2 linked regions of the Mucilaginibacter gracilis genome follow. The protein of the gene in region 1 interacts with the protein of each later gene in a pairwise test. Links are inferred from orthologs where the notes say so. Each region holds a gene or a part of one and is shown on either strand. Other genes may lie near its edges.

Region 1 (17,140 bases):
TGATAATATCTTTTTTTCGCTGATGGGTCCATTTTCCATCAGCAATACCTTCGCCGGCAAGGTGTATAATCACATCTACCCCCCGGATGCAGTTTACATCAATAATGTTGTTTTTTACATCCCACAAAAAGGTTTTTACATTGGGATGGGTACCCGTGTGCCTACTGAGGTGGCTAACGCTGTAGCCCCTGTTTAAAAGTTCGGTGGTTAGCTTTTGGCCCAGCAGGCCGCTACCACCGGTTATCAAGATGTGGTTCATGTTTAGGGTTAATCAATAATAATATATCAGGTAAATGGGGTTTAATCCATTTTTAACGTGTTTTAAATATCGGCTTTTTAAATATAGCACCTTTGGCGGTGTTATGCCAGGTATAAACCCAAAAATCTCACGCACAAATAATTACTTAATTAACCTAAAAGCCTGTTTAAATTTCATTCACTAATAATGATGAACAATAAAAACATCAATACACCTGGTAATGGCACCCGTTTAACGGTTTTTAAACAGCCTTTAAAATCAAATTAGCTTGCTATGTAACTTTCTAATTGCTGGATGGTTCGTTTTTGATCTTCGATAATAAATTTAACTACATCGCCTATTGATACCATGCCCGTTACCCTGTTGTTATCAATAACCGGTAAATGGCGTATTTTATAAGTACTCATTACTTCCATGCAATGATCTATGGTTTCGGATGGTGTTATGGTGAGCAGGTTAGCCGTCATAATATCGGCAATGCGGGTTTCTTTTGACGACCGGCCCATTAACACCAATTTGCGGGCATAATCACGTTCGGTAAAAATACCTTCTAATATTTCATTTTCCATGATGAGCAGCGAACTGATGTTTTTTTCCATCATGATCTGTAAGGCATCATAAACCGAAGTTTCGGGAGTAACGGAGTAAACCTGGTGGCCTTTGTTTTCGAGAATGTTCCTGATCTTCTTCATCGTAATAAATTATTAAAACGTAAAAAAAAGAAAAACCTATGTGATTATTAAATCACAGTTTTCTGTATTTGCACACAGGTTGTTCCGTTAAATTTAGATGTTTTGGTTGGTTAGCTAAAGATAGGGTTCTTTTTATTAACAACACAAATAAATAATCAGGATAATTTGCCTTTTTCGGTAAAATTAATGAGCTGGTTTGCCATACCCTTAAAAATAAACAAGTGAAAGGGCCACATTAAATACCAGTAAGCCCGCCCCCATAAGCCATTGGGCCTAAATGTTGCTACTTCGTTTAAATAGTTTTGGCCGTTTCGTTCGCAAATTTTAAATTCAAGCCAGGCTTCGCCGGGCAGTTTCATTTCGGCGTAAAGCAGCAGGCGCTTGTTTTTTTTATCAGCCAGTAGTACGCGCCAAAAATCAAGCACATCGCCGGGGGCAATATTGGTGTTGCTGGTGCGCCCGCGCCTTGAGCCCACGCCGCCCGCTATTTTATCAATAAAACCGCGCAGGTTCCATATCCAGTCCCAATAATACCAGCCGCGGTTGCCGCCAATGCTCCAAATGTTGTTGAGTACGGTATCGCTGTTTTCGGTAAACGGAATATCAACTTTAAACTCCACGGTGCCATTTTGCGGTACCTTAATCTGGTCCATAAAATCGGTTTGCAGGTAGCCCAGGTTTAAGGCATCCTTCCAACTGGATACAATGGAGTTTTGCTCTATTTTAACAAAGGCCAGGTTAAGTGCTTCCTCATAAGTTAGGCACTTGCGTGGGATAATATCTTTTATGCGGTTGTCTTTTACAATGGTTTCGTTTTTCATGCTATCAACCAGGCTTTGCGCCAGCGAATAACTGGTGGATGTTACAAAGTATAGCCAGTATGATGATATTTTGGTAGATAAAAAGGGTAGGATAATAATTTTGCGCTTGAGTTTGCGCACACGGGCATAAGTGAGCAGCATCTCTTTAAAGCTCAATATATTGGGCCCGCCAATATCAAAGGTTTGGTTAAAGGTTTTTGGGTTAAGCAAAACGCCTTCAAGGTAGCCTAGCACATCGCGGATAGCTATGGGCTGGCAACGGGTTTTTACCCAGCGCGGGGCCGTCATCACGGGGAGTTTCTCGGCCAGATCGCGGATAATTTCGAAAGATGCACTGCCCGAGCCGATAACTATAGCGGCCCTTAAAACAGTGAGCGGTGCTTTGGCTTCGCTCAAAATGTCTTCAACGTGCTGGCGCGACTGGAGGTGTTTGGATAGGTTATCGTCGTTGGCAATACCGCCTAAAAAAATAATTTGTTTACAGTTGGTTTTATCAAGCGCATGCACAAAGTTGTGTGCCGAAAGTGCTTCGAGCTGCGAGAACTCGGCATTCCCCGTCATGGAGTGAACGAGGTAATAAACGGCATCAATATCTGTAGGGAAGGCTTGTATGCTGGTTTCTTTAAGCAAGTCGCCGGTAATAATAGTTACTTTATCGCCAAAATCGCTTTTTTCTTTAAACCGGCGCTTATCGCGCACAAGGCATACCACATCATAACCTTTTTCAAGCAAAACCGGCAGCAAACGCGTGCCTATGTATCCGTTAGCACCTGTAATCAACACCTTCATATATAATGCAACATCGGAATTGTGTAAGGTGTTTTAAATATGTTTGTGATGTATTAAACCTAGGCAAAAAACAACGTCATCATAAAACATTAATAACCTTGTTTTACTTTTTTTGAGCGGCAGAATCTAAATTATTTTATTCTGTTAATGCTATACACAAGTGTATAACATTAACAGAATAAAAATTAATACTCCAACAGCACATGCGGTTTAAAGGTATCGGTTTTTACTTCAGCTTTTAGTTCGTGCAAAATATTGTAGAGGCCAAAGTTGGTGCGGTTAACGTATATAAAATGTTTAACGCCGCGGGCTTGTTTAAACTCGGGCATGCGGGCTATTTTTTCGCCAAAGCTGTATAGGTTATCAAAAAAGGCATTTTCGCCAAAGTCGAACGAGCCTGTCATGTAGGGTTGGGCAAACAGGCTTATCATCTCTTTATACTGAGTGTAATAAAACTCAATTTGCTGGGGCGTATCTTTAGCGTTTATCATTTCCAACTGGCGGAAGGCTTTTAGGGTTTCTTCTTTGTTTTCCAGCAAGTCGGTTGAGGTGGTGGAGAAGAAGGGGTAATAAAAGTCATCCGGAAGTTCTTTAATGCAGCCAAAATCAATAATGCCCAGTTTGCCCTCGGGAGTTATTAAAAAATTGCCGGGGTGCGGGTCGGCGTGTACGGCGCGTAATTCGTGTTGTTGAAAGTTGTAAAAATCCCACATGGCCTGGCCTATCTGGTTGCGCAATTGTTGCGATGGGTTGGTTGCCAAAAATTCTTTTAAGTGCATGCCATCAATCCAACTCATGGTAATTACCCGTTTGCCGGATAATTGGGGAAAATACTCCGGGAAAACCAAATTGTTTAAACCCGCGCAAGCCTCGGAGAACTCGATAGAGCGGCGTACTTCCAGTTCGTAATCGGTTTCTTCAACAAGGCGTTCTTCAACCTCGTTCATGTAAACATCAAGTTCGCGCTCGCTCATGCCCAAAAGGCGGAATGCAAAGGGTTTAACCAACTTTAAATCGCTCGATATGGAATCGCCTACGCCGGGGTATTGAATTTTTACCGCCAGTTTTTTGCCATTCAGTTCGGCACGGTGTACCTGGCCTATAGAGGCCGCGTTGGTTGATCGTAATTCAAATTTATCGTAAATCTGTTCGGGCGTTTTGCCAAACATTTTCCTGAAGGTTTGCACAATAAGCGGCCCCGAAAGCGGCGGCGCGTTGTATTGCGAAAGCGAAAATTTATCGGTATAAGCTTTAGGCAACAGGTTTTTATCCATGCTCAACATCTGGGCAACCTTTAAGGCACTGCCTTTTAACTCGCTTAACGATTCGTAAATATCCGAAGCGTTATCCAGGTTAAGCTCGTCGTTATTCATTTCGGGATTAAACAGCTTTTTTGAATAGTGTTTAATATAGTTACCACCAATTTTAAACCCGGTACTAACAAACTTTGCCGAACGCTGTACTTTGGTGGTTGGTATGCTGTTTTGTTCTTTCATTTGAGTGTGTATAGTTGTTGTGTTATTGAGTTAATAGTTATTAGGGAAAATGCTATTAACTAATCGCTAAAAAGCAATTAGTTAATAGGCCGATAAGTTATGATGAAGTATCACCTTCAATAAACTTATTAACTCAATACCCCAATAACAACCTCTTAACTACATTTTAACCCCGTTTTTAGCTAGAAACTTGCCATAATCAAGCAAATTATCAATTGGGGAGCGTTGGAAAAGATCGAACGTTACATTTACGCCTTTCTCTATGGCTTCGTCGGTTTTTTCAAACCCGGCCGATATATCGTTGAGCCAAAAGTTAAGCACAAATACAAATTGAAGCCAAAGGGCATCTTTATACTTATCGGCAAAAAATTTACGATCGGTTAGTTCGCCACTTTCAATGCCATCCTGTAAAATTGCTGCGGCAAAAGCTTCAAACTCATTTTTAAGGCCCTGCCATACTTTTGGGGTTGAAAAACCTTTACTTATTTTTTTTGCACTGTAATTGGCAAAACTGCGGGTGCTTTTAGCAAGTTCAAAAAAGCTGTAAAAAAACGATAAAGCCTTTTCGCGCGATGAATATTGCGCCCAAACTTCCTGTGTTTTAATTTCGGCAATGGTTTTAGCGCCCATATCTGTCCACACGCTTTGCTCAATGCTATCAAACGATCCAAAAAACTGGTAAAACTCCTGTTCTTCCATTTCATTGTTACGGGCAAATATGTAAACAGATTTGGGTTGTTCGCCCTCGGTTAAAACATAGTCGATATAGGCGTTTTGGATGCTTTGTTTAGTAACCATTTTTTTTGTGTTTTTGGTGCTCATGTTATTTTAATGATTAATGGTTGGCGGTAAGCTGCTGAGAAACAGTTTGCAAGTATAACGTTAACCTTAAAGCTTTATGCTAGTTGGGGCGCTTAATTTTGTCAGCCGGGTGTTATAAAACAATGTTGGGCACTAATACTCGCAAAAACAGGGCGAAATGTTTAAAGGATGTCAAATAATGCAAAGCAGTGTGCATAAAAAATAAAAAATTCGCAATTTTACGTGCGACCCTTTTTTAAGGGTATCTTCGGTTGTAATTTAAGCATGAGCGAAAAAATAATACTGGTTTGGTTTAGGAACGATCTTCGCATACACGATAACGAAATCTTATTGGAGGCTATACGCAAGGCCGATAAAATTTTGCCGGTGTATTGTTTTGATCCGTTTTATTTTAAAGCCACGCATTACGGCACACTAAAAACCGGCAATTTTAGGGCCCGTTTTTTACTGGAGGCTGTTGCCGATTTGCGCCAAACCCTGCGCGAGCATGGGGCCGAGTTAATTATACGCACCGGCAACCCGGTAGATATAATAACCCAGCTTGCCGGGCAATACCAGGTAACCGAAGTTTACCACCACCGCGAAGTTGCTTTTGAAGAAACCAACATATCATCAAAAGTTGAAGCCGCCCTCTGGAAAAACAAACTTAACCTTAAACATTTTATAGGCCATACTTTTTACCACAAAGAAGATTTGCCGTTCCCGATAAAGGATATTCCGGATGTTTTTACCACGTTTCGTAAAAAGGTGGAGCGCGACAGTAATATACGTAACAGCTTTGAAACACCCGGTGCCATAAGCATACCCGCAATTGATGATGCTGGCGAACTGCCAACACTGCAACAATTGGGTTTTGAAGAACCTGTTGACGATTGCCGGGCCGTTATGCGTTTTAAAGGCGGCGAAACCGAAGCGTTAAAACACCTGCAACAATACTTTTGGGATACCGACAGACTTAAAACTTACAAACAAACCCGAAATGGTTTGCTGGGGGCGGGGTATTCGTCAAAATTTTCGCCCTGGCTATCGGTAGGCTGCCTTAGTGTGCGGCAGGTTTACTGGGAAGTTAAGCGTTATGAGCACGACAGGGGTGCAAACGACTCGACCTACTGGCTTGTTTTTGAATTGCTTTGGCGCGATTATTTTAGGTTTATGTTTAAAAAATACGGCAACCAGTTTTTTAAAGTTGGTGGCTTTAAGGGTGAAGCTCCGGAAATAGCGCCCGACCAAAATGAACTTTTTGAAAAATGGAAAGCTGGCGAAACCGGTGTACCTTTTATTGATGCCAACATGCGCGAATTAAATGCCACCGGCTTTATGAGCAACCGTGGCCGCCAAAACGTGGCCAGCTTTTTGGTGAAAGATTTAAAGGTGAACTGGACAAGAGGGGCCGCTTATTTTGAAGAAAAACTGATTGATTACTCGCCGGCAAGTAACTGGGGCAACTGGGCCTATGTAGCCGGCGTTGGTAACGACCCGCGCGAGAACCGCCACCTGAATGTGATTAAGCAGGCCGCCGAGTACGACCCTAAAGGCGAGTATGTTAAAACCTGGATACCTGCCTTGGCGCTTATACCTGCCAAATTGGTGCAAACGCCATTTTTTTTAACCCCTAACGAGCTAAACGCCTATAAATTGGAGCTGGGGGTTGATTATCCCCAATTAATTATCGACCCGGTTTGGCCATCTGTAAACGACAGGGGTGCCACAGTATCAACCTAAATTTGTAGCCCCTGGGCGGTTAAATACAAGTTACCTTATATCTTCGCTGTGGTCGTTCAAAAAGTTTTCGCCACCCCATATTTTTTGCGAACTCCATTTTTGTGGTGCATCTGCCCAAAAGGCATCACTATCGGGCAATCCCAATGGTAAAAAAATATTGGTGCATATGTATAAACTCCCCTGGTTATTGTAAAAGTCGGCCAGGTCTGGCTGCGAGCCGTAAAGGCCAATGGTTAGCCAGCCGTTTAAATAAGTAGTGGGGCTTTGCAGCGTTTTACGTATTACTGCGGTGAGTGCGCAGCGCACCTGTGCTGCACTTAGTGCCTGGGGCAATGCTTTACGCCAGGCCATATCGGCAAGGTGATGAAATGCCGCACCGCGGTAAACTATAGAACGGCCCGTTGCCGGGTAAGTGCCATCGGTATTAATTAACCGCTCCTGTATAATAGCATACCGCTCGTTACGTTTTTTAATTTTCTCGGCAATGGTTTGATAAGCGTTGGTTTTTTTACCTATAACATCAACCACGGTAGTTAAAAAAGGGTGTATAACGTAGCTGTTATAGTAGTCGTAGGCAAAGTATTCGCCATCGGTGTACATGCCATCGCCGGCGTACCATTGTTCTAATTGGCGTATGGCATAATCAATACGTACCACATCGTAATCAAAACCAAAATTGCATAAAAAGGCCTCGTTCATGGCCGAAAACAATAACCAATTAGAAAAAGGCGGCCTAAATTGCCGTGTTACTTTAATAGAGTTAACTAATAAACGCTGCTCGTTTTTACCCAGGTGCTGCCAAAGCCATGGCGCGCGAATGAATGCATCCGAAATATAGGCAGCATCAACCAGTTGCTGGCCGCTAATATCAAAGCGCATAAAATCGCGCGAGTTGCTGTCCAGCGCATGGGTTAAGCCCTCTATAGCCCATTTTCGGTATTGTTGCCTTAGTGCCACTTCTTTAGCCTGGCCGCCTTCCAGTTGCAGCCAGGGTGCTATGCCGCTTAATACGCGGCCCAATACTTCAACATACATTACTTTTAAACGGGTTTCGCGGTTATCTGTATGTTTAGATACTATTTGGGGCATTACTATTTTTAAGCTGTCGTGGGCAAGGCTCATTAAAACCGGTTTAACCATTTTATCTAACTGGTTAAGCCAATATTGCCTATCGGGTAGGGTTGAAGTAGCCGCTTCTGTGTTTTTTGGTTGAGCTTGGGTTATAAAGTAGGGTAACAAGCACATTACAAAGCACACAGCAACCAAATGTATTTTTGTTTTCATTTAAACAGGTAGTTAACTACCCAAAAGTAAAAAAGTAAATTAAAGCAATGCAAAAGGGCTACTAAATTTATGAGAAATGCTTTGGTGAATAGTACACTATAAATATTAGGCATTTAAAACAATATTTAAATAGCAAAACAGTTATATATTTGTATAACCAAACCAACTTGTGAACTCCTTTGAAGAATATACCTTAATTATTGGTTTGATAGCCCTGGCTATCGAAGGGGTTTCGCATGTTAAAGCGTATCTGCACAAAACCTTCCATCACGAGTAAAGCCTGAGTAGGTGTTTGTGTGTTAACGTACTACCCAAAAAGCAGGTAATTCTCATCTTGATTTCTGCATCTCGCATCTTGATTCTTTTCCCCCGGCATCGTTTGCGTAAAAACAATTCACTTTAATTAAAGATATTTCCTTTTTGTGGCTTTTATGTTTTAATTTTGCAGTGTTTTACTGATTTATATTTTCATGGATCGTCTCAGTTATCTAAATATCGACAACGCAGCCTATATCGACTCACTTCACGAAGCTTACAAACAAGACCCTGAATCTGTTGATTACGGGTGGCAAAAGTTTTTTGAAGGCTTTGATTTTGGTCAAAACGCGCAAGGGGCTTCTGTTAGCGGGGCCGCAACCCAGGCTACAACCACTGCCACTCCCGACCATATTTTAAAAGAAATTAACGTGCTCAATATGATTAACGGCTACCGTGCCCGTGGTCATTTGTTTACCCAAACCAACCCGGTTAGGGAGCGCCGCAAGTATTTCCCAGGTAAGGAGCTTGAAACTTTTGGCCTGAGCGATGCCGACCTTGATACCGTGTTTAACGCCGGAACCGAAGTTGGTTTAGGAGCCGCCAAACTGCGTGATATACACGATATGCTTGAGCAAACCTATTGCCAGGCTATTGGTGCCGAGTACCGCTACATTAGGAACCCGATAAAAATGAAGTGGTTTGAGGATAGGATGGAAAAGGTGCGCAATATGCCAACTTTTTCTACCGACGAAAAAAAGCGTATCCTCAATAAATTAAACCAGGCCGTTGTATTCGAAAACTTTTTAGGTACTAAGTTTTTAGGCCAAAAGCGTTTTTCGTTAGAAGGCGCGGAGGCTTTGATACCGGCTCTTGATTCGGTTATTGAAAAAGGTGCCGATTTGGGCCTCGAAGAATTTGTGATTGGTATGGCTCACCGCGGACGTTTAAACGTGCTGGTGAACATCATGAAAAAATCGTACAAAGAGGTTTTCTCGGAGTTTCAGGGTAAAAGCTACGATGCCGATTCGTCATTTGGTGGCGACGTAAAATACCACCTTGGTTACTCAAACGATATTGAAACTACTAACGGCAAAAAAGTTCACCTGAGCCTTTGCCCCAACCCATCGCACCTGGAAACTGTAAACCCTATTGTTGAAGGTTTGGTACGATCGAAAATTGATTTTAAATACGAGGGCGATTATAAAAAAATTGCACCTATATTAATACACGGCGATGCGGCAGTTGCCGGCCAGGGTATTGTTTACGAGGTTTTGCAAATGTCGAAACTGGATGGCTACCGCACGGGTGGTACAATCCATTTGGTTATTAACAACCAAATAGGTTTTACAACCAACACAAAAGATGCGCGCTCAAGTACCTATTGTACCGATGTTGCCAAAACTGTGTTATCGCCGGTATTGCACGTAAACGGAGATGATGCCGAAGCTTTGGCTTACGCCATAAATTTGGCGATGGAATACCGCCAAACTTTTCACGAAGATGTATTTATTGATATTTTATGCTACCGCCGCTACGGGCACAACGAGGCCGATGAGCCTAAGTTTACCCAGCCGCTGCTGTATAAAGCTATAGAATCGCACGCTAACCCGCGTGATATTTACAACCAGAAACTGATTGCAAACGGAAGCGTTGGTGCAACTTATGCTGCCGAAATAGAAAAGGCTTTTAAAGCGCAACTGCAAACCATGCTTGACGAAAGTAAGGCCGAAGACCGGTTTACCGAAAGCAAGCCCATGTATAGCGGTGCGTGGCAGGGTTTACACATAGCCAACGAAAAGGAATTGAATGCATCGCCTGATACTTCGATATCCGAAGATGAATTTATGGCTATTGGAAAAGGGTTAACCACTTTGCCAAAGGATAAAGATTTTTTTAAAAAAATAGAGAAACTTTTTGAAGACCGTAGCAATATGGTTAAAAAAACCAAGGTTTTTGATTGGGCCATGGGCGAGTTAATTGCTTATGGAAGTTTACTGAAAGAAAACCACCGCGTGCGCCTAAGCGGCGAGGATGTTAAGCGTGGTACGTTTTCTCACCGGCATGCTGTTTTAACGCTCGAAGACTCGGAAGAGGAATATACACCCTTAAATACTTTGGGTACCGAAGCTAAATTTGATGTTTACAACTCGCTGCTATCAGAGTATGGTGTTTTAGGTTTTGAATATGGCTACGCTTTGGCAGACCCTAATGCATTAACCATTTGGGAAGCGCAATTTGGCGACTTTTATAACGGCGCCCAAATTATAGTTGACCAATACATAGCCAGTGCCGAAACCAAATGGCAACGTGGCAATGGTTTGGTAATGTTATTACCACACGGTTACGAGGGGCAGGGTCCCGAGCATTCGTCGGCCCGTATTGAGCGTTTTATGGAGCTTTGCGCCGATAGCAATATCCAGGTTGTAAACTGTAGCACACCTGCAAACTTTTTCCACGTGTTGCGCCGCCAGTTGCACCGCGAGTTTCGTAAGCCATTAATTGTGTTTACACCAAAGAGTTTGCTGCGTAACCCGCAATGTGTATCGCCGATGGAAGAGTTTACCCAAGGCAAGTTTCGCGAATTGATTGAGGATAGCTTTGTGACCGAAAAGAGCGTTAAACGCGTTCTGTTTTGCTCGGGCAAAATATATTACGATTTGTTAGAGAAACAGCAAACCGACAAACGTAAAGATGTAGCCATTGTACGTATTGAGCAATTGTACCCTACGCCAATGGTTGCCATGCAAAAGGTGAAAACCAAATATGTAAATGCCACCGAATTTTTCTGGGTGCAGGAAGAACCCGAGAATATGGGTGCATGGCCGTATATGTGCCGCAAGTTCCGCAAAAGCGAGTTACAACTTGAAGTTATTTCGCGCAAGGAAAGCAGCAGTACTGCCACCGGTTATGCTAAACAACATACATCGCAACAGTTGTATATTGTGAGTAAGGCTTTTAGTGCCCCTGCCGGAGAAGAGGTAAAAGAATCGATTAAAAAGACCGCCGAAAAAATGGCCACAACAAGTGCCGATTAATACGTTACACTAAATAATATTATGAGTTTAGAAATCAAGGTTCCGCCGGTAGGCGAATCAATTACCGAAGTTACTTTGTCGCAATGGTTAAAAAAAGATGGCGACACGGTTGAAATGGATGAAGTGATTGCCGAATTAGAATCAGATAAAGCCACATTTGAGTTAACTGCCGAAAAAGCCGGAATTTTAAAAACTATTGCTAAAGAAGGTGATGTTATACCCGTAGGTGGTGTAGTATGCTCAATTGAAGAAGCAGGCGCACCGGCAGCAGCAACACAAGCTGTTGCAGCAAGTGCAGCACCAGCAGCACCCGTTGAAGAAAAAACAGCACCTGTTGCAGCACCAGCTCCGGCAGCATCTGAAGCAAAAGCGATTGACGTAAAAGTTCCGCCTGTTGGCGAATCTATCACCGAAGTAACTTTATCGCGCTGGATAAAAAAGGATGGCGACACTGTTGCGATGGATGAGGCTATTGCCGAATTAGAATCGGACAAGGCCACATTCGAGCTTACCGCCGAGCAAGCCGGAACCTTAAAAACCATAGCCAAAGAAGGCGATGTGTTGCCAATTGGTGCTGTAGTTTGCAGCATTAGCGGTGGCGGTGCTTCTGCCCCGGCACCTGCACCTGTTGCAGCAGCCGCTGCAAGCACGCCTGCTACACAAGTGGTAGCCGCCGATAAAAATACTTATGCATCGGGCACGCCATCACCGGCAGCCGGTAAAATATTAGCCGAAAAAGGCATTGATGCCAAAGGCGTAAACGGTACCGGTGTAGATGGCCGGATTACCAAAGAAGACGCGCTTAACGCCCAGAAGGCAAGCCCTAAGCCGGAAGCCGTTAGCGCTAAGCCCGCACCAGCAGCACAACCTGCCGCACCTGTGGGCTCAAGAGTTGAGCGTCGCGAAAAAATGACTTCGTTGCGTAAAACTATAGCCAAGCGCCTGGTTGCCGTTAAACAGGAAACCGCCATGTTAACTACCTTTAACGAGGTTGATATGGCCCCAATAATGGAACTGCGCAGCAAATACAAAGATAAGTTTAAAGAAAAACATGGCGTAGGCTTAGGCTTTATGTCGTTTTTTACCAAAGCTGTTTGCGAGGCCCTTAAAGATTGGCCTGCAGTAGGTGCCCGTATAGATGGCGACGAAATTGTTTACAGCCAATTTGCAGATATATCAATAGCCGTTTCGGCACCTAAGGGTTTGGTAGTTCCTATCATCCGCAATGCGGGCGATATGAGCCTTGCCGAAATTGAAAAGGCCGTTGTTGCTTTAGCCGGTAAGGCCCGCGATGGTAAATTAACTATTGAGGATATGACAGGCGGAACATTTACCATTACCAATGGTGGTATATTTGGTTCCATGATGTCTACCCCAATCATTAATTCGCCGCAATCTGCCATATTAGGTATGCACAATATTATTGAGCGCCCCGTAGCAGTAAACGGCCAAGTAGTTATCCGCCCCATGATGTACCTCGCACTATCATACGATCACCGCATTATTGATGGCCGCGAATCGGTAAGTTTCCTGGTACGTGTAAAGCAATTATTAGAAGATCCCGCAAGGTTGTTGTTGGGTGTATAGTCCCACAGACCCCTAAAAAGGTAGTAAAATATGAAGACCCGGTTTATCCGGGTTTTTTTATGGAATGAGCTTTTAGCTTTGCCAACTTTTTAAAAGTTGGCAAAGCTCTGTATCTTTCGGAATCACCTGTTTTTGATTAAACAATCTTACTCATAGCCACAGCGGTGCCAATATGTAAACCTTCGTGAAAGGGTAAAAAGGCCACTGCTTCGGTAACGTTGTTTAGGGTAACACCGTAACGGGTTGTCCAGCTTGGGTAGTTGGCAAACATATCGGTTTGCAGGTGTGCTTCCAGTTGTGTTAGTGTTGAGGTAAAAAGGTGTTTTATTTCATCAAATTCGGCCATATCAAAAAACCTTTCGGGTTTCGAACCGGGCTTGTAGTTGTTAAAAAACTCATCGGTTATAATTGTATCCTGGCCTGCACGTTTGTAGCAAATACCTTGTTGGGCGGCCACCATATGGCCAAGGTTCCATATTATGTTGTTTTTAAAACCTGTAGGAATATGGTTTAACTGTTCAATGGTTAATGGTTCTAAAATTTCTAATACCTTGAGGCGGGGTTTTAATATAATTTCGAGAGATTTGAGCATTGCTTTGTAATTTGGATAGGCAATATTACACAATTACCGCGAATTTAGATTTGGCAACTTTTTAAAAGTTATCGGATCTGTTGCATAAATTCGCAGTTACTATATCAAATGCAAGAAACAAAAACCATATCACCTTCCAACAAACCCATCTGGTATTTCCTGTTATTTTGGACGGCGTTTAACCTTATCCAATCGTACACACTTGAGGTACACGGCGACGAGGCTTACTACTGGATGTATTCCCGGTTTTTAGACTGGGGATATTTTGACCACCCGCCAATGGTGGCCGTTTTTATTAAAATAGGCGATAGTTTAATACACAACGAATTAGGCTTGCGCCTGTTAACTGTGCTAACCAATTCGGCTTCGTTGTACGTTATCTGGCTCATACTTAAAAGGTATGCCGTTGATGCCAAATGGTTTATATTGGTGGCAGCAAGCCTGTTTATTTTCCACATGTATGGGTTTACTACCACGCCCGATTCGCCACTGCTATTTTTTACGGTACTTTTTTATTATTTCTATCAAAAATATATTGAAAAAGACACCTGGTTGCTCGCTCTTATATTGGCGTTAATAGTAGCATGTTTACTATACAGTAAATATCATGGTGTGCTGCTTATTGGTTTTACCGTGTGTGCCAATGTAAAACTACTTACCCGCAAAACCTTTTGGCTTATTGCAGTACTGGCTGCGGTGCTGTACATTCCACACGTTTTATGGCAGATAAGCCACAACTACCCATCGCTTAAATACCATTTGGTTGACCGTTCTGCCGAGCAATACAGTGCCGAATTTACTTACCTGTATCCGCTTGGGCAGTTGGTAATGGCCGGGCCGTTGGTGGGTTGGTTTTTATTTTATGCCGCCTTTAAGGTAAAAATTAAAGATGTTTTTATGCGCACGCTGGTGGTTAATTGTATTGGCACCTTTTTGTTTTTTATGGCCACAACCTTAAAAGGCGAAGTGCAAATGCACTGGACGCTTATTGCGTTTGTACCCCTTATGATGCTGGTGCTAATTAGTTTTAAGCAATTGGTAGTGCCGCAAAAGTGGTTTTACAGGCTATCTATCATTAACATCGCTTTAATATTGTTTATACGGGTGGCACTGGTATTTCAGTTTCCGTTTGTGATGCAGGTGGGGCAGTTTAAAAGTTATTTCGGGTTCCGTAACTGGACGCAGCAGGTACACGGCATTATAGGCAATAACTATCTCATTATTCGCGACGGCTTTCAGGATCCATCTAAATACAATTATTACAGTAATTCGGCTAAAGCCATATCTTACGATTCGCGCTATTACCGTAAAACACAATACGATAGCTGGCCCATTGAAGATAGTATGCAGCACAAGCGCGCCTATTATATGCAGGATGCCTGGGAACCCGGCTTTACTACCGATTCGGTAGTTGACGAGTATAACCTCAAATGGTACACGCTTTGGGTTAACGATGTGCGCACCTATCAAAAGGTAAATATTGATGTGCCCGTAAAAACCATGAAATTAAAACCCGGCCAGCAAACAGATATCCGCATTAATATCAACAACCCGTACACGCACAATTTAGATTTTAGTAACGATAAGCAACTTCACCAGGTATATTTGGAAGCCTGCTTTTTTCAGTTGGGAAATATTAAGGGAACGCAGTTAGCTGGTGCCGATTTTAACACCATCACTATTTCGCAACTGCATGAGCGCAATTATGTTTTCCACCTTACGGCGCCGCTTGTTAAAGGCAAGTACGACCTGCTGTTTTCTATCCGTACAACACCCTTCGCGGGATCGAGAAATAGCCCCGTAATTAGTTTGGTGGTAGAGTAATGACGGATAGTGTTTAGCCGCAAGTCTTTAGTCAAAAAAAGAATGAGCTAACTTTTGACTTAGGATTTAGTACTATTAACTTAACAGAAGTCATAAAAAAAGCGGGTAACTTTTAATTGCCCGCTTTTACTATATCAATGCTGAAATTTATTACATGCGGTGTATATCGCCCGAACCGTGTGTTGAGGTTGAAACCTGTTTAGGCGAACCTGCATAGCGGATATCGCCGGAGCCGGAAACCGAGGCGTCGATTTTTTCGCTGGCGTATACCGTAGCATCGCCCGAACCGCTTACGTGAACTATGGAGGTGCCGGTTGCTAAATCGTGTGCAGAAACATCGCCCGAGCCAGATACGGTAATGTTAGAGTAATCGGCCCTGCCGCTAACCTTTAAATCGCCGGAGCCGGAAACGCCTGCTTCAAAGTTTTTTACATGCACCTTGCCCAATACATCTCCCGAGCCCGATATGCGTATTTTTAGGCTATTGGTGGTGATGCCATCCTTAAAAAAAACATCGCCCGAGCCTGAAACGCCTATGCTGTTAATATCTTTGGCGTTAATGTAAATTGCCATTTTTTTATTGCTGCCAAACCAGTTTCCCCAACCATTCTCGTTACGGCTGTATATTTTTAAAACACCGCCCTGTACCTCGGTTATTATTTTATCAATCACGTTGGCCGGGGCCTCAACATTTACCGATTCGGTTGCGCCCTGGGTAATATAAACATCGTACGAACCGGAAAGCTGTATGGCATTAAAACCTGTTAAGTGCCTGTTTTGGGTTTCAGCAAAAGCTGTATTTATAAAAAGCAGCGCGGCTGCTGTAAATAAAAGTTTGGTCAGTAATTTCATAATTGTATCCGTTTTTTTATTTAAGACGCGCGCGAGATAGGTTTGGTTACATGAAAAGTAAAATAGATTAAGCCGAACCGTTTTGATTATTGCCTGAATTTGCTGAAAGGGGCTATTAAAAAAAAACTCCCTTGGGGAGAGCCTATGTTAGCCTACTCTTTGATTACCGCCGCGCAAAAGCGCCGTTAGGTGCAATATGCAGGTAAAAAAACACCCGCATATTGCACCTAACGGCGCAGAAAACACTTTACTCCCCCTTTAGGGAGCTGGGGGTTAATCAACCAATACGCCTATGTAATAGTTAAAAGTATCAACCTCTAAATTTTCTTTAGTGATGCCCGGCATGCTCACGGGGCGCAAATAGGTTGATGGCGATATATAAATGTATTGGCCGCCTTTGGCCCTTACTTTTACCGGCATGGTAAAGCCGTTAACATCGGCTATCCAGCGGCAGTAGGTTTTATCGTTATCAAACCTAAACTCTAATACAGGGATGTTTTTGTGGCGAAGGTATTGATCGAAAATGGTTGTTAAATCCATACCCGATTGCTGATTAATGTAGTTTATAATATCGGGGGTGGTTACCGTTTGGTGATAAAAAGTTTTGTTTAATCCGCGCAGTATTTGTCGCCATTTTTCATCATCGTTAATAACGGTACGTACCATATTAAGCAGGTTGCCGCCCTTATAATACATATCGCCCGATCCTTCTTTGTTTACGTTGTAGGTGCCAATAATGGGTTCGTCGTTCCGGATGGCGCGGCGTGTGCCATGCACATATTCCTGACCGGCTTGTTTGCCGTAATAGTACTCGGTAAATAACGACTCTGAGTAGTTGGTGAACCCTTCGTGTATCCACATATCGGCAATATCTTTATCGGTAATGTTGTTGCCAAACCACTCATGGCCGCTTTCGTGAACAATAATAAAGTCCCATTTTAATCCCCAGCCCGTTCCCGATAAGTCGCGGCCTAAATAGCCGTTTTGAAATTTATTACCATAGGTTACGGCACTTTGGTGCTCCATACCTAAATAATGCGTTTCAACAAGTTTATAGCCATCCTGGTACCAGGGGTATGGGCCAAACCAATGCTCAAATGCTTTTAG
Region 2 (7,278 bases), 1.2 Mb from region 1 along the record:
AACTCGATAGGCTTTTTTTTAAACAGTACTCTTATACTGAATTGATAATGTAAATATAGTTCAGTAATGGAGCCCTGTCAATCAGACATATCATTTTTAATTTTTTTTATATTGATTTTGACACTTTTTTTATATGATTTTGACACCTTTTTTGACACCTTTTTTGACACCTGAACCCCTAAAAACAGCCTTTACGATATGAAAAACACATCCTTTTGGCTCGTAAAAAGTGAACCTGTAAAATATAGCTGGGAAAAATTTAATCAGGATGGCCGCACCTTTTGGGATGGCGTTCGTAATTACCAGGCGCGTAATAACCTGCGCGATATGCGCGAAGGCGATTTGGTTTTATTTTACCATAGTAACGATGGTAAGGAGGTGGTGGGAATAGCCAAAGTTGTAAAAGAAAGCTACCAGGACCCTACTACCGATGATAAAAACTGGGTAGTGGTTGATTTGTCGCCCGTGGAGACCTTGAAAAAAGCAGTAACGCTCGAAACCATTAAAGCCGACCCGCAATTGGCTAACATTAGTTTGGTGCGCCAGGGCCGCTTATCGGTAATGCTGCTAAAACAGGAAGAGTTTGACAGGATATTAGAGTTGGGCAATCCTCAAACCTTATAAACAGTTCAAATGCAGTAATTTGTAAAATTGTGTTCGCCCTTTAGGGGGTTAGGGGGCAAATACGTACCTTTGCGGCAAATGATTGCGATTAATAACCTTACGTTCGAGATTGGTGCAAGGGCCCTTTACGATGAAGCCAACTGGCATATTAAACCCGGTGAGAAAATTGGCCTGATTGGCGCCAACGGAACCGGAAAAACCACTTTATTGAAAATTATTGTAGGCGACTATAAACCTACATCGGGCACCATATCAAAAGCTAAGGACCTGGCTATGGGTTACCTTAACCAGGATCTGCTGTCGTACGCATCAGATAAAAGCATACTGCACGTGGCAATGGAGGCCTTTGAACGCCAAAATCAATTGCATACCGAAATTGAAACTTTGCTGCAAAAACTGGAAACCGATTACTCGGAAGATTTATTGCATAAACTAAGCGACAAACAAGTAGAGTTTGAAACCTTAGATGGTTACAATATTGAATATAAGGCCCACGAAATTTTAGCCGGTTTAGGTTTTACCGAAGCTGATACCCACCGCAAGTTAGCTACCTTTTCGGGAGGCTGGCGTATGCGGGTAATGCTGGCTAAAATACTTTTACAGGCTCCGGATATTTTATTGCTGGATGAGCCTACCAATCACCTTGATTTACCATCGATACAATGGCTGGAAGATTATTTGAGATCGTTTGAAGGTGCGGTAGTTATTGTATCGCACGATAGGTGGTTTTTAGACAAGGTTATTAACCGCACAGTTGAGTCGCGCAAGGGTAAGCTTACCGTTTATGCGGGTAATTACTCCTTCTACCTGGAAGAAAAAGCTTTGCGTGGCGAGATACAAAAAGGCGAGTTTAAAAACCAGCAAGCTAAAATTAAGCAGGAAGAGAAGCTAATTGAGCGTTTCCGTGCTAAGGCATCCAAAGCAAAAATGGCGCAGTCGCGTATTAAAATGTTGGATAAACTGGAGCGTGTTGAAGATGTTGATGATGATAACCCCGAGGTTAACTTTAGTTTCCGTTTCTCCAAGCAATCTGGCAGGCACGTGATAACTTTAGAGAATATCACCAAAAAATACCCTGCCATAGATATTTTAGATGATGCCGAAGCTGTAATTGAAAAAGGTGATAAAATTGCTTTAATTGGTGCAAACGGTAAGGGTAAATCAACCTTGTTGCGTATTGTGGCCGATGCCGATAGGAATTTTGAAGGTAAAATGACTACCGGCCATAACGTTACCGAAACTTTTTTCGCGCAGCATCAGTTAGAATCGTTACACCTGGAGAACGAGATATTGCAGGAGTTGCAGGCATTTGCACCAAAAATGACGGATACCGAACTGCGCTCTATCCTGGGTTCGTTCCTGTTTACTGGCGATGATGTGTTTAAAAAGATAAAAGTACTATCGGGTGGCGAAAAATCGCGCGTGGCTTTGGCCAAGGCGCTTACCGCCGACGCCAACTTTTTAATACTGGATGAGCCCACCAACCACTTGGATATTGCATCGGTAAATATATTGATACAGGCTTTGTTACAATTTGAGGGTACTTTTATTGTGGTTAGCCACGATAGGTATTTTTTAGATAATGTTGCCAATAAGATATGGTTTATTGAAGATCAAAAGATCAAAATTTACCCCGGTACCTATGCCGAGTACGACGCCTGGCAGGCAAAACGTAAACTGGAGCCAAAGGCTGCTACGCCTGCGCCTCAGCCTAAAAAGGAAGAGAAAAAGCCCGAACCTGTTAAACAGCAACAGCCAACCGAAGATAAATCAAAACAGTTAAAAAAGCTGAACCAGGATTTAACCAAAATGGAAGAAAAGGTTGCCGAACTTGAAGCAGCGGTAAAGCAACTGGAAACCAAACTGGCCGAAAGTGGTGTTTATAATGATGCAGCAAAATCTAAGGAAGTAAACGCCTCTTACCAACAAAAAAAGGCTGAACTTAAAAAAGTACAGGATGAGTGGGAAACTTTAGCCGGGCAAATATTAGAACTGGAAGCTTAGGCCAATAAAAAATGTCATTGCGAGGGACGAAGCAACCGCTCAGGTGGCATATTTGCCCTGGTAGTTCGCTGTTCTACGTGCGGTTGCCACGCTATCGCTCGCAATGACAAATTTTTAGTTTTTCATAGTTACGCAGTGAAAGAATTGACGAACTCGCATGATAAAAATCCAGTTATTCTTCATCTTGTTTTTCATCAAGGCGAGCACCTTGGCCCAGGTAACCTATGATGATCGGGTTTACCTGCCCGGCATCAAATCGGTTGAGTTTTACAATACCAGCAAGGCACAATCGTTCCCGGTTATCAATTTAAAATCGAGCGACGTATTGTTGCTGGCCTTCGACGATTTAAAGGGCGGCACAAGGTATTTAAACTACACCATACAGCATTGCGATGCCAACTGGAACCCATCGCAACTATCGCCAACGGAATACTTGCAAAGCTTTACCGACGACCGCATAACCGATTATCGCTATTCCAGCAATACTTTTCAAAAATATACCCATTACGAAGTTACTTTCCCCAACCAAAGCATCATTCCCAAACTGTCTGGCAATTATTTGCTCAAGGTTTATATTGATGGCGATGTGAATAAAATGGTACTAACCCGCCGTTTTTATGTGCTCGATTCTAAGGTTAGCATTAGTGCCAGTGTACAGCCATCAAATAATAACGCGCTGCGGCAAAGCAATCAAAAAATAAATTTTAACGTTAATTACGGCGGTTTGCTGGTGCAAAACCCCAATACCGATATTCGCGCACTGGTGCTGCAAAACGGGCGTACAGATAAAGCTCAAATGAACACCCAACCCGCCAATATACGCGGTAGCCAGTTGATTTACAATGATGTGAATACTAATGATTTTGCCGGAGGCAATGAGTTTAGGCATTTCGACCTGCGATCACTTAAACTGAATTCGGATAGGGTAGGGCGCATCTTTCGAGATACGGCAAATACGGTAATTTTATTGGGCGATCCTAACCGCAATCAATCAGCTTATTCGTTTCAATACGATAATAACGGAAATTTTTATATCCTGAACCAGGATGGCCAAAACCCTAAGATTGATGCCGATTACGTGCATGTTTATTTTAGTTTGGCAGGTAATAAAAACGATAACGATGGTGCGGCTTATATTGTCGGTAAGTTTAATAATTTTGAACTCAACGAGCAAAGCAAAATGCAGTTTGACAGCGGCAGAGCTCGCTTTTATACCGACTTGTACTTAAAACAAGGTGTATATGATTACGAATACATTTGGATAGATAAAAATACCAAAGTGCCGGATGAAATTGCATTTGAAGGGTCGTACTACGAAACGGAGAATGATTATCAGATATTGGTTTACTTCCGCCGGCCCGGTGCGCGGTATGAAGAGTTGGTTGGCTATACGTTATTGAATACAACGAAACGGTGACTACTCAAAACCAAAAACGTATTCTGTCGCCGGGTTATTTTGGTGGTTGTCTTAACATAGTTGTTAAAACAATTACTTTTGCCGAATGACTCCAAAATCTCCGCAAGATTCGCATACCATTATGAATGAACTGGTATTACCCAACGATACCAACACGCTAAATAATTTAATGGGAGGGCGTCTGCTGCACTGGATGGATATTGCCGCCGCAATTGCTGCTCAAAAACATTGTAACCGTATTGTGGTAACTGCGTCGGTAGATACGGTATCGTTTAAACATCCGGTTAAACTGGGCGATGTTATCAGTATCGAATCGAAGGTAACGCGGGCGTTTAATACGTCGGTTGAGGTTAGGCTGGATGTTTGGGCGCAAAATATACCATCGGGTACTAAAGTGAAGAGCAACGAAGCTTATTATACCTTTGTTGCCCTGGATGGTGATAGCCGTGTAGTGCCCGTGCCCGAACTGATACCCCAAACAGAGGAGGATTTGATGTATTTTGACGGTGCATTGCGCCGCCGCCAATTGCGTTTGGTTTTAGCAGGCCGTATGAAAGCCGAAGACGCCACCGAACTTAAAGCGTTGTTTTTTAAAGCATAGCCATATTGCTTTTAAGTAATACAATTGCGATATTTATATAGTTAAACTATTGCATGCAATTTATGAAGAAGCTTGCCTTAACTGTTTTAATAATAGCAGGTGTATTTGCGTTTGGCCATGCACAAACTATAGATACTACAAAACAAAAAAAGGATACAGTTGCCGTAAAAAGTAAACTTGCGGATGGTTCGTCGTTTGATAGAGCGATTGTAATTGCCGAAACTAGCGAGCGTACTGGCAACCCGGCAGAGTATTTATGGATAAAAAACAATTATCCAAACAGTAGGGTAAAGGGGCAAACGTTAAGCTATCGCAATAAAAAGCCTTACGACATTTTACACATTATTAATGCCGAGGGCGTGGCGCTTGATATTTACTTTGATATTTCAAATTTTTTCGGCAAGTTTTAGTAAATAGCAACATAAATGCGCAAAGCCAGCGTTTAAATTACAAAATGAATTATAAGGCATCTGTTTTTACTATACTGTTTGCATTAGTTAGCCTTTGTGCAGTGGCCCAAAGCAAAACTGTGCATTTGCTCAATATACAACAACTGGAAAAAAGGGTAAGCAACCCCGATACGGTTTATATAGTTAACTTTTGGGCAACCTGGTGCGGCCCATGTGTTAAGGAATTGCCAAATTTCGATGAGCTACAGCAGGCTTACAAAAACAAGCCGGTAAAAGTGTTGTTGATAAGTATGGATTTTAAATCGAAACTAAACGAGGTTAATGCTTTTGCCAAAACGCGTAAGTTGATAAGCGAAGTATATTTGGCTGACAAGCCCAGCGACCAGGACTTTATTGATGCTATTGATAAAAAATGGAGTGGAGCTTTGCCGGGTACTTTAGTGGTCAATACAAAAAAACATTTCCGTGAGTTTTATGAGCGGGAGTTTACTTTTAACGAATTAAATAAATTATACCAAACCAATAAATAACAAAAAAATCATGAAAAAAATTTTGGCCGTATTGCTGTTTGCCGCTATCGGTTTAACAGCTTTTAAAACAGCAGATAACACGGGTTACAAAGTTGGCGATGTTGCTGCCGATTTTAAACTGAAAAATGTTGATGGTAAAATGGTATCGCTGGCCGATTATAAATCGGCAAAGGGTTACATTGTGGTATTTACCTGCAACCATTGCCCATATGCCAAAGCTTACGAAAGCCGCATTATGGACCTTGATAAAATGTATGCGCCTAAAGGCTACCCGGTTATTGCTATTAGCCCTAACGACCCGGTGAGCGAACCACAAGACTCATTCGACAATATGAAAAAGCTTGCTGCCGAGAAGAAATACACCTTTCCGTATACTATTGACGAAACTCAGGATGTAACCCGTGCCTACGGTGCTAAGGCAACGCCACATGTTTACGTGCTGCAAAGAACAACAATAGGTAATGTGGTAAAATACATAGGTGCTATTGATAACGATACCGAAGGAACAAACCCTGCGCGCATTAAATATGTTGAAGCCGCAGTTAACGCCCTGCTAATTAGTAAAACTATTGAAACCAATACTACTAAGGCCATTGGCTGCTCAATTAAGTGGAAAAAAGGAGCGTGATCTAAATGTGCGAATGAGTTAATGTGCAAGTGTGCAAATTAATAAATAGAGGCGATGTGGCAAAAACCACATCGCCTCTATCGTTTATATCATTATTAAAAAGTAAATCTGCACACCTGCACATTTACTCATCTGCACATTAACAAATTATGCCTTTACTTCGGTTACTTTGGTAACTTCAATAGTGTCGTCGGTAACTTTGCCTTCTACGGTTACCTTTTTGCCGGCATATTTGGTTACCTCTTTTTGGTTGGATATTTTATAAACTTTATCGCCAACAACCAGCACCGCTGCCGATCCGCCTTTAATGCATTTGGCTGCACATGCGGCATGCTCTGCCGTGTTGGCTTTGCCTTTAGCAGCGCACATGGCATCGCCAATGTAACCTGTTAGTGTTGGCCCGTCGCCAATTTTGTTTATTGCAAAGGCGGCACTCATTGATAGCGCCATCACAAATAATAAAAGGTACTTTTTCATGTTAATTTGGTTTTTAATGTATTGGTAATCAAACTTAAATAAGTTTAATCAATTATCCAAAGGCTCATAGCCGATATGCACCAAAGGTTAGCCTCTGCCCCATAATCTCGTCAAACAACTTCCCGCGTTCATAAACCAAATTACCCGATACCACAGTATGCGTAATGTTTGAGCGAAACTCTTGCCCTTCGAATGGGCTCCAGCCACATTTGTATAGGATGTTTTGCTTATTAACCGTCCAGGGCAGGTTGAGGTTCACCAAAACCAAATCGGCCCAATAGCCTTCGCGAATGAAGCCGCGTTTTTGTACATTAAAACATATAGCGGGGTTGTGGGCCATCTTTTCAACCACTTGTTCTAAGGTTAGCTTGCCTTGGTGGTGCATTTCTAAAACGGCGGGTAAGGCGTGTTGTACCAATGGCCCGCCGGATGGTGCTTCTAAGTATGTTTTTGACTTTTCTTCTGCGGTATGTGGCGCGTGGTCGGTAGCAATAATATCAATACGGCCATCCAGCAAAGCGGCTAAAATAGCATCGCGGTCGGCGAGGGTTTTAACCGCCGGGTTCCATTTTATCAGGTTGCCTTTA

Evidence for each region.
Region 2: the proteins of BDD43_RS08750 (region 1) and BDD43_RS13955 interact in binary tests that used the Escherichia coli proteins (3 or more experiments, as listed by UniProt). The link is inferred for Mucilaginibacter gracilis from one-to-one orthologs.

What each region holds. Positions count from the first base shown.
Region 1 is NZ_RBKU01000001.1:2,020,882-2,038,021, forward strand. What follows is about bases 8,031-11,378. They hold BDD43_RS08750 (2-oxoglutarate dehydrogenase E1 component), read left to right. Parts: upstream 8,031-8,355; coding sequence 8,356-11,178; downstream 11,179-11,378. Other genes in these bases: odhB (2-oxoglutarate dehydrogenase complex dihydrolipoyllysine-residue succinyltransferase), read left to right, coding at 11,200-11,378. Outside these bases: BDD43_RS08715 (TIGR01777 family oxidoreductase), read right to left, coding at 1-259; BDD43_RS08720 (CBS domain-containing protein), read right to left, coding at 523-951; BDD43_RS08725 (SDR family oxidoreductase), read right to left, coding at 1,107-2,561; BDD43_RS08730 (ABC1 kinase family protein), read right to left, coding at 2,747-4,057; BDD43_RS08735 (TetR family transcriptional regulator C-terminal domain-containing protein), read right to left, coding at 4,217-4,879; BDD43_RS08740 (DASH family cryptochrome), read left to right, coding at 5,144-6,601; BDD43_RS08745 (DUF2264 domain-containing protein), read right to left, coding at 6,632-7,885; more of odhB, read left to right, coding at 11,379-12,765; BDD43_RS08760 (DinB family protein), read right to left, coding at 12,902-13,357; BDD43_RS08765 (ArnT family glycosyltransferase), read left to right, coding at 13,466-15,181; BDD43_RS08770 (head GIN domain-containing protein), read right to left, coding at 15,332-16,033; BDD43_RS08775 (M1 family metallopeptidase), read right to left, coding at 16,307-17,140. UniProt on the Escherichia coli protein: E1 component of the 2-oxoglutarate dehydrogenase (OGDH) complex which catalyzes the decarboxylation of 2-oxoglutarate, the first step in the conversion of 2-oxoglutarate to succinyl-CoA and CO(2).
Region 2 is NZ_RBKU01000001.1:3,232,036-3,239,313, forward strand. Bases 216-3,165 are described here. They hold BDD43_RS13955 (ABC-F family ATP-binding cassette domain-containing protein), read left to right. Parts: upstream 216-702; coding sequence 703-2,628; downstream 2,629-3,165. Other genes in these bases: BDD43_RS13950 (EVE domain-containing protein), read left to right, coding at 216-624; BDD43_RS13960 (type IX secretion system plug protein), read left to right, coding at 2,786-3,165. Also shown: more of BDD43_RS13950, read left to right, coding at 199-215; more of BDD43_RS13960, read left to right, coding at 3,166-4,045; BDD43_RS13965 (acyl-CoA thioesterase), read left to right, coding at 4,131-4,646; BDD43_RS13970 (adenosylhomocysteinase), read left to right, coding at 4,709-5,056; BDD43_RS13975 (TlpA family protein disulfide reductase), read left to right, coding at 5,101-5,586; BDD43_RS13980 (thioredoxin family protein), read left to right, coding at 5,597-6,214; BDD43_RS13985 (hypothetical protein), read right to left, coding at 6,362-6,691; BDD43_RS13990 (dihydroorotase), read right to left, coding at 6,756-7,278. UniProt on the Escherichia coli protein: Genetic data indicate it may be involved in ribosome assembly or function.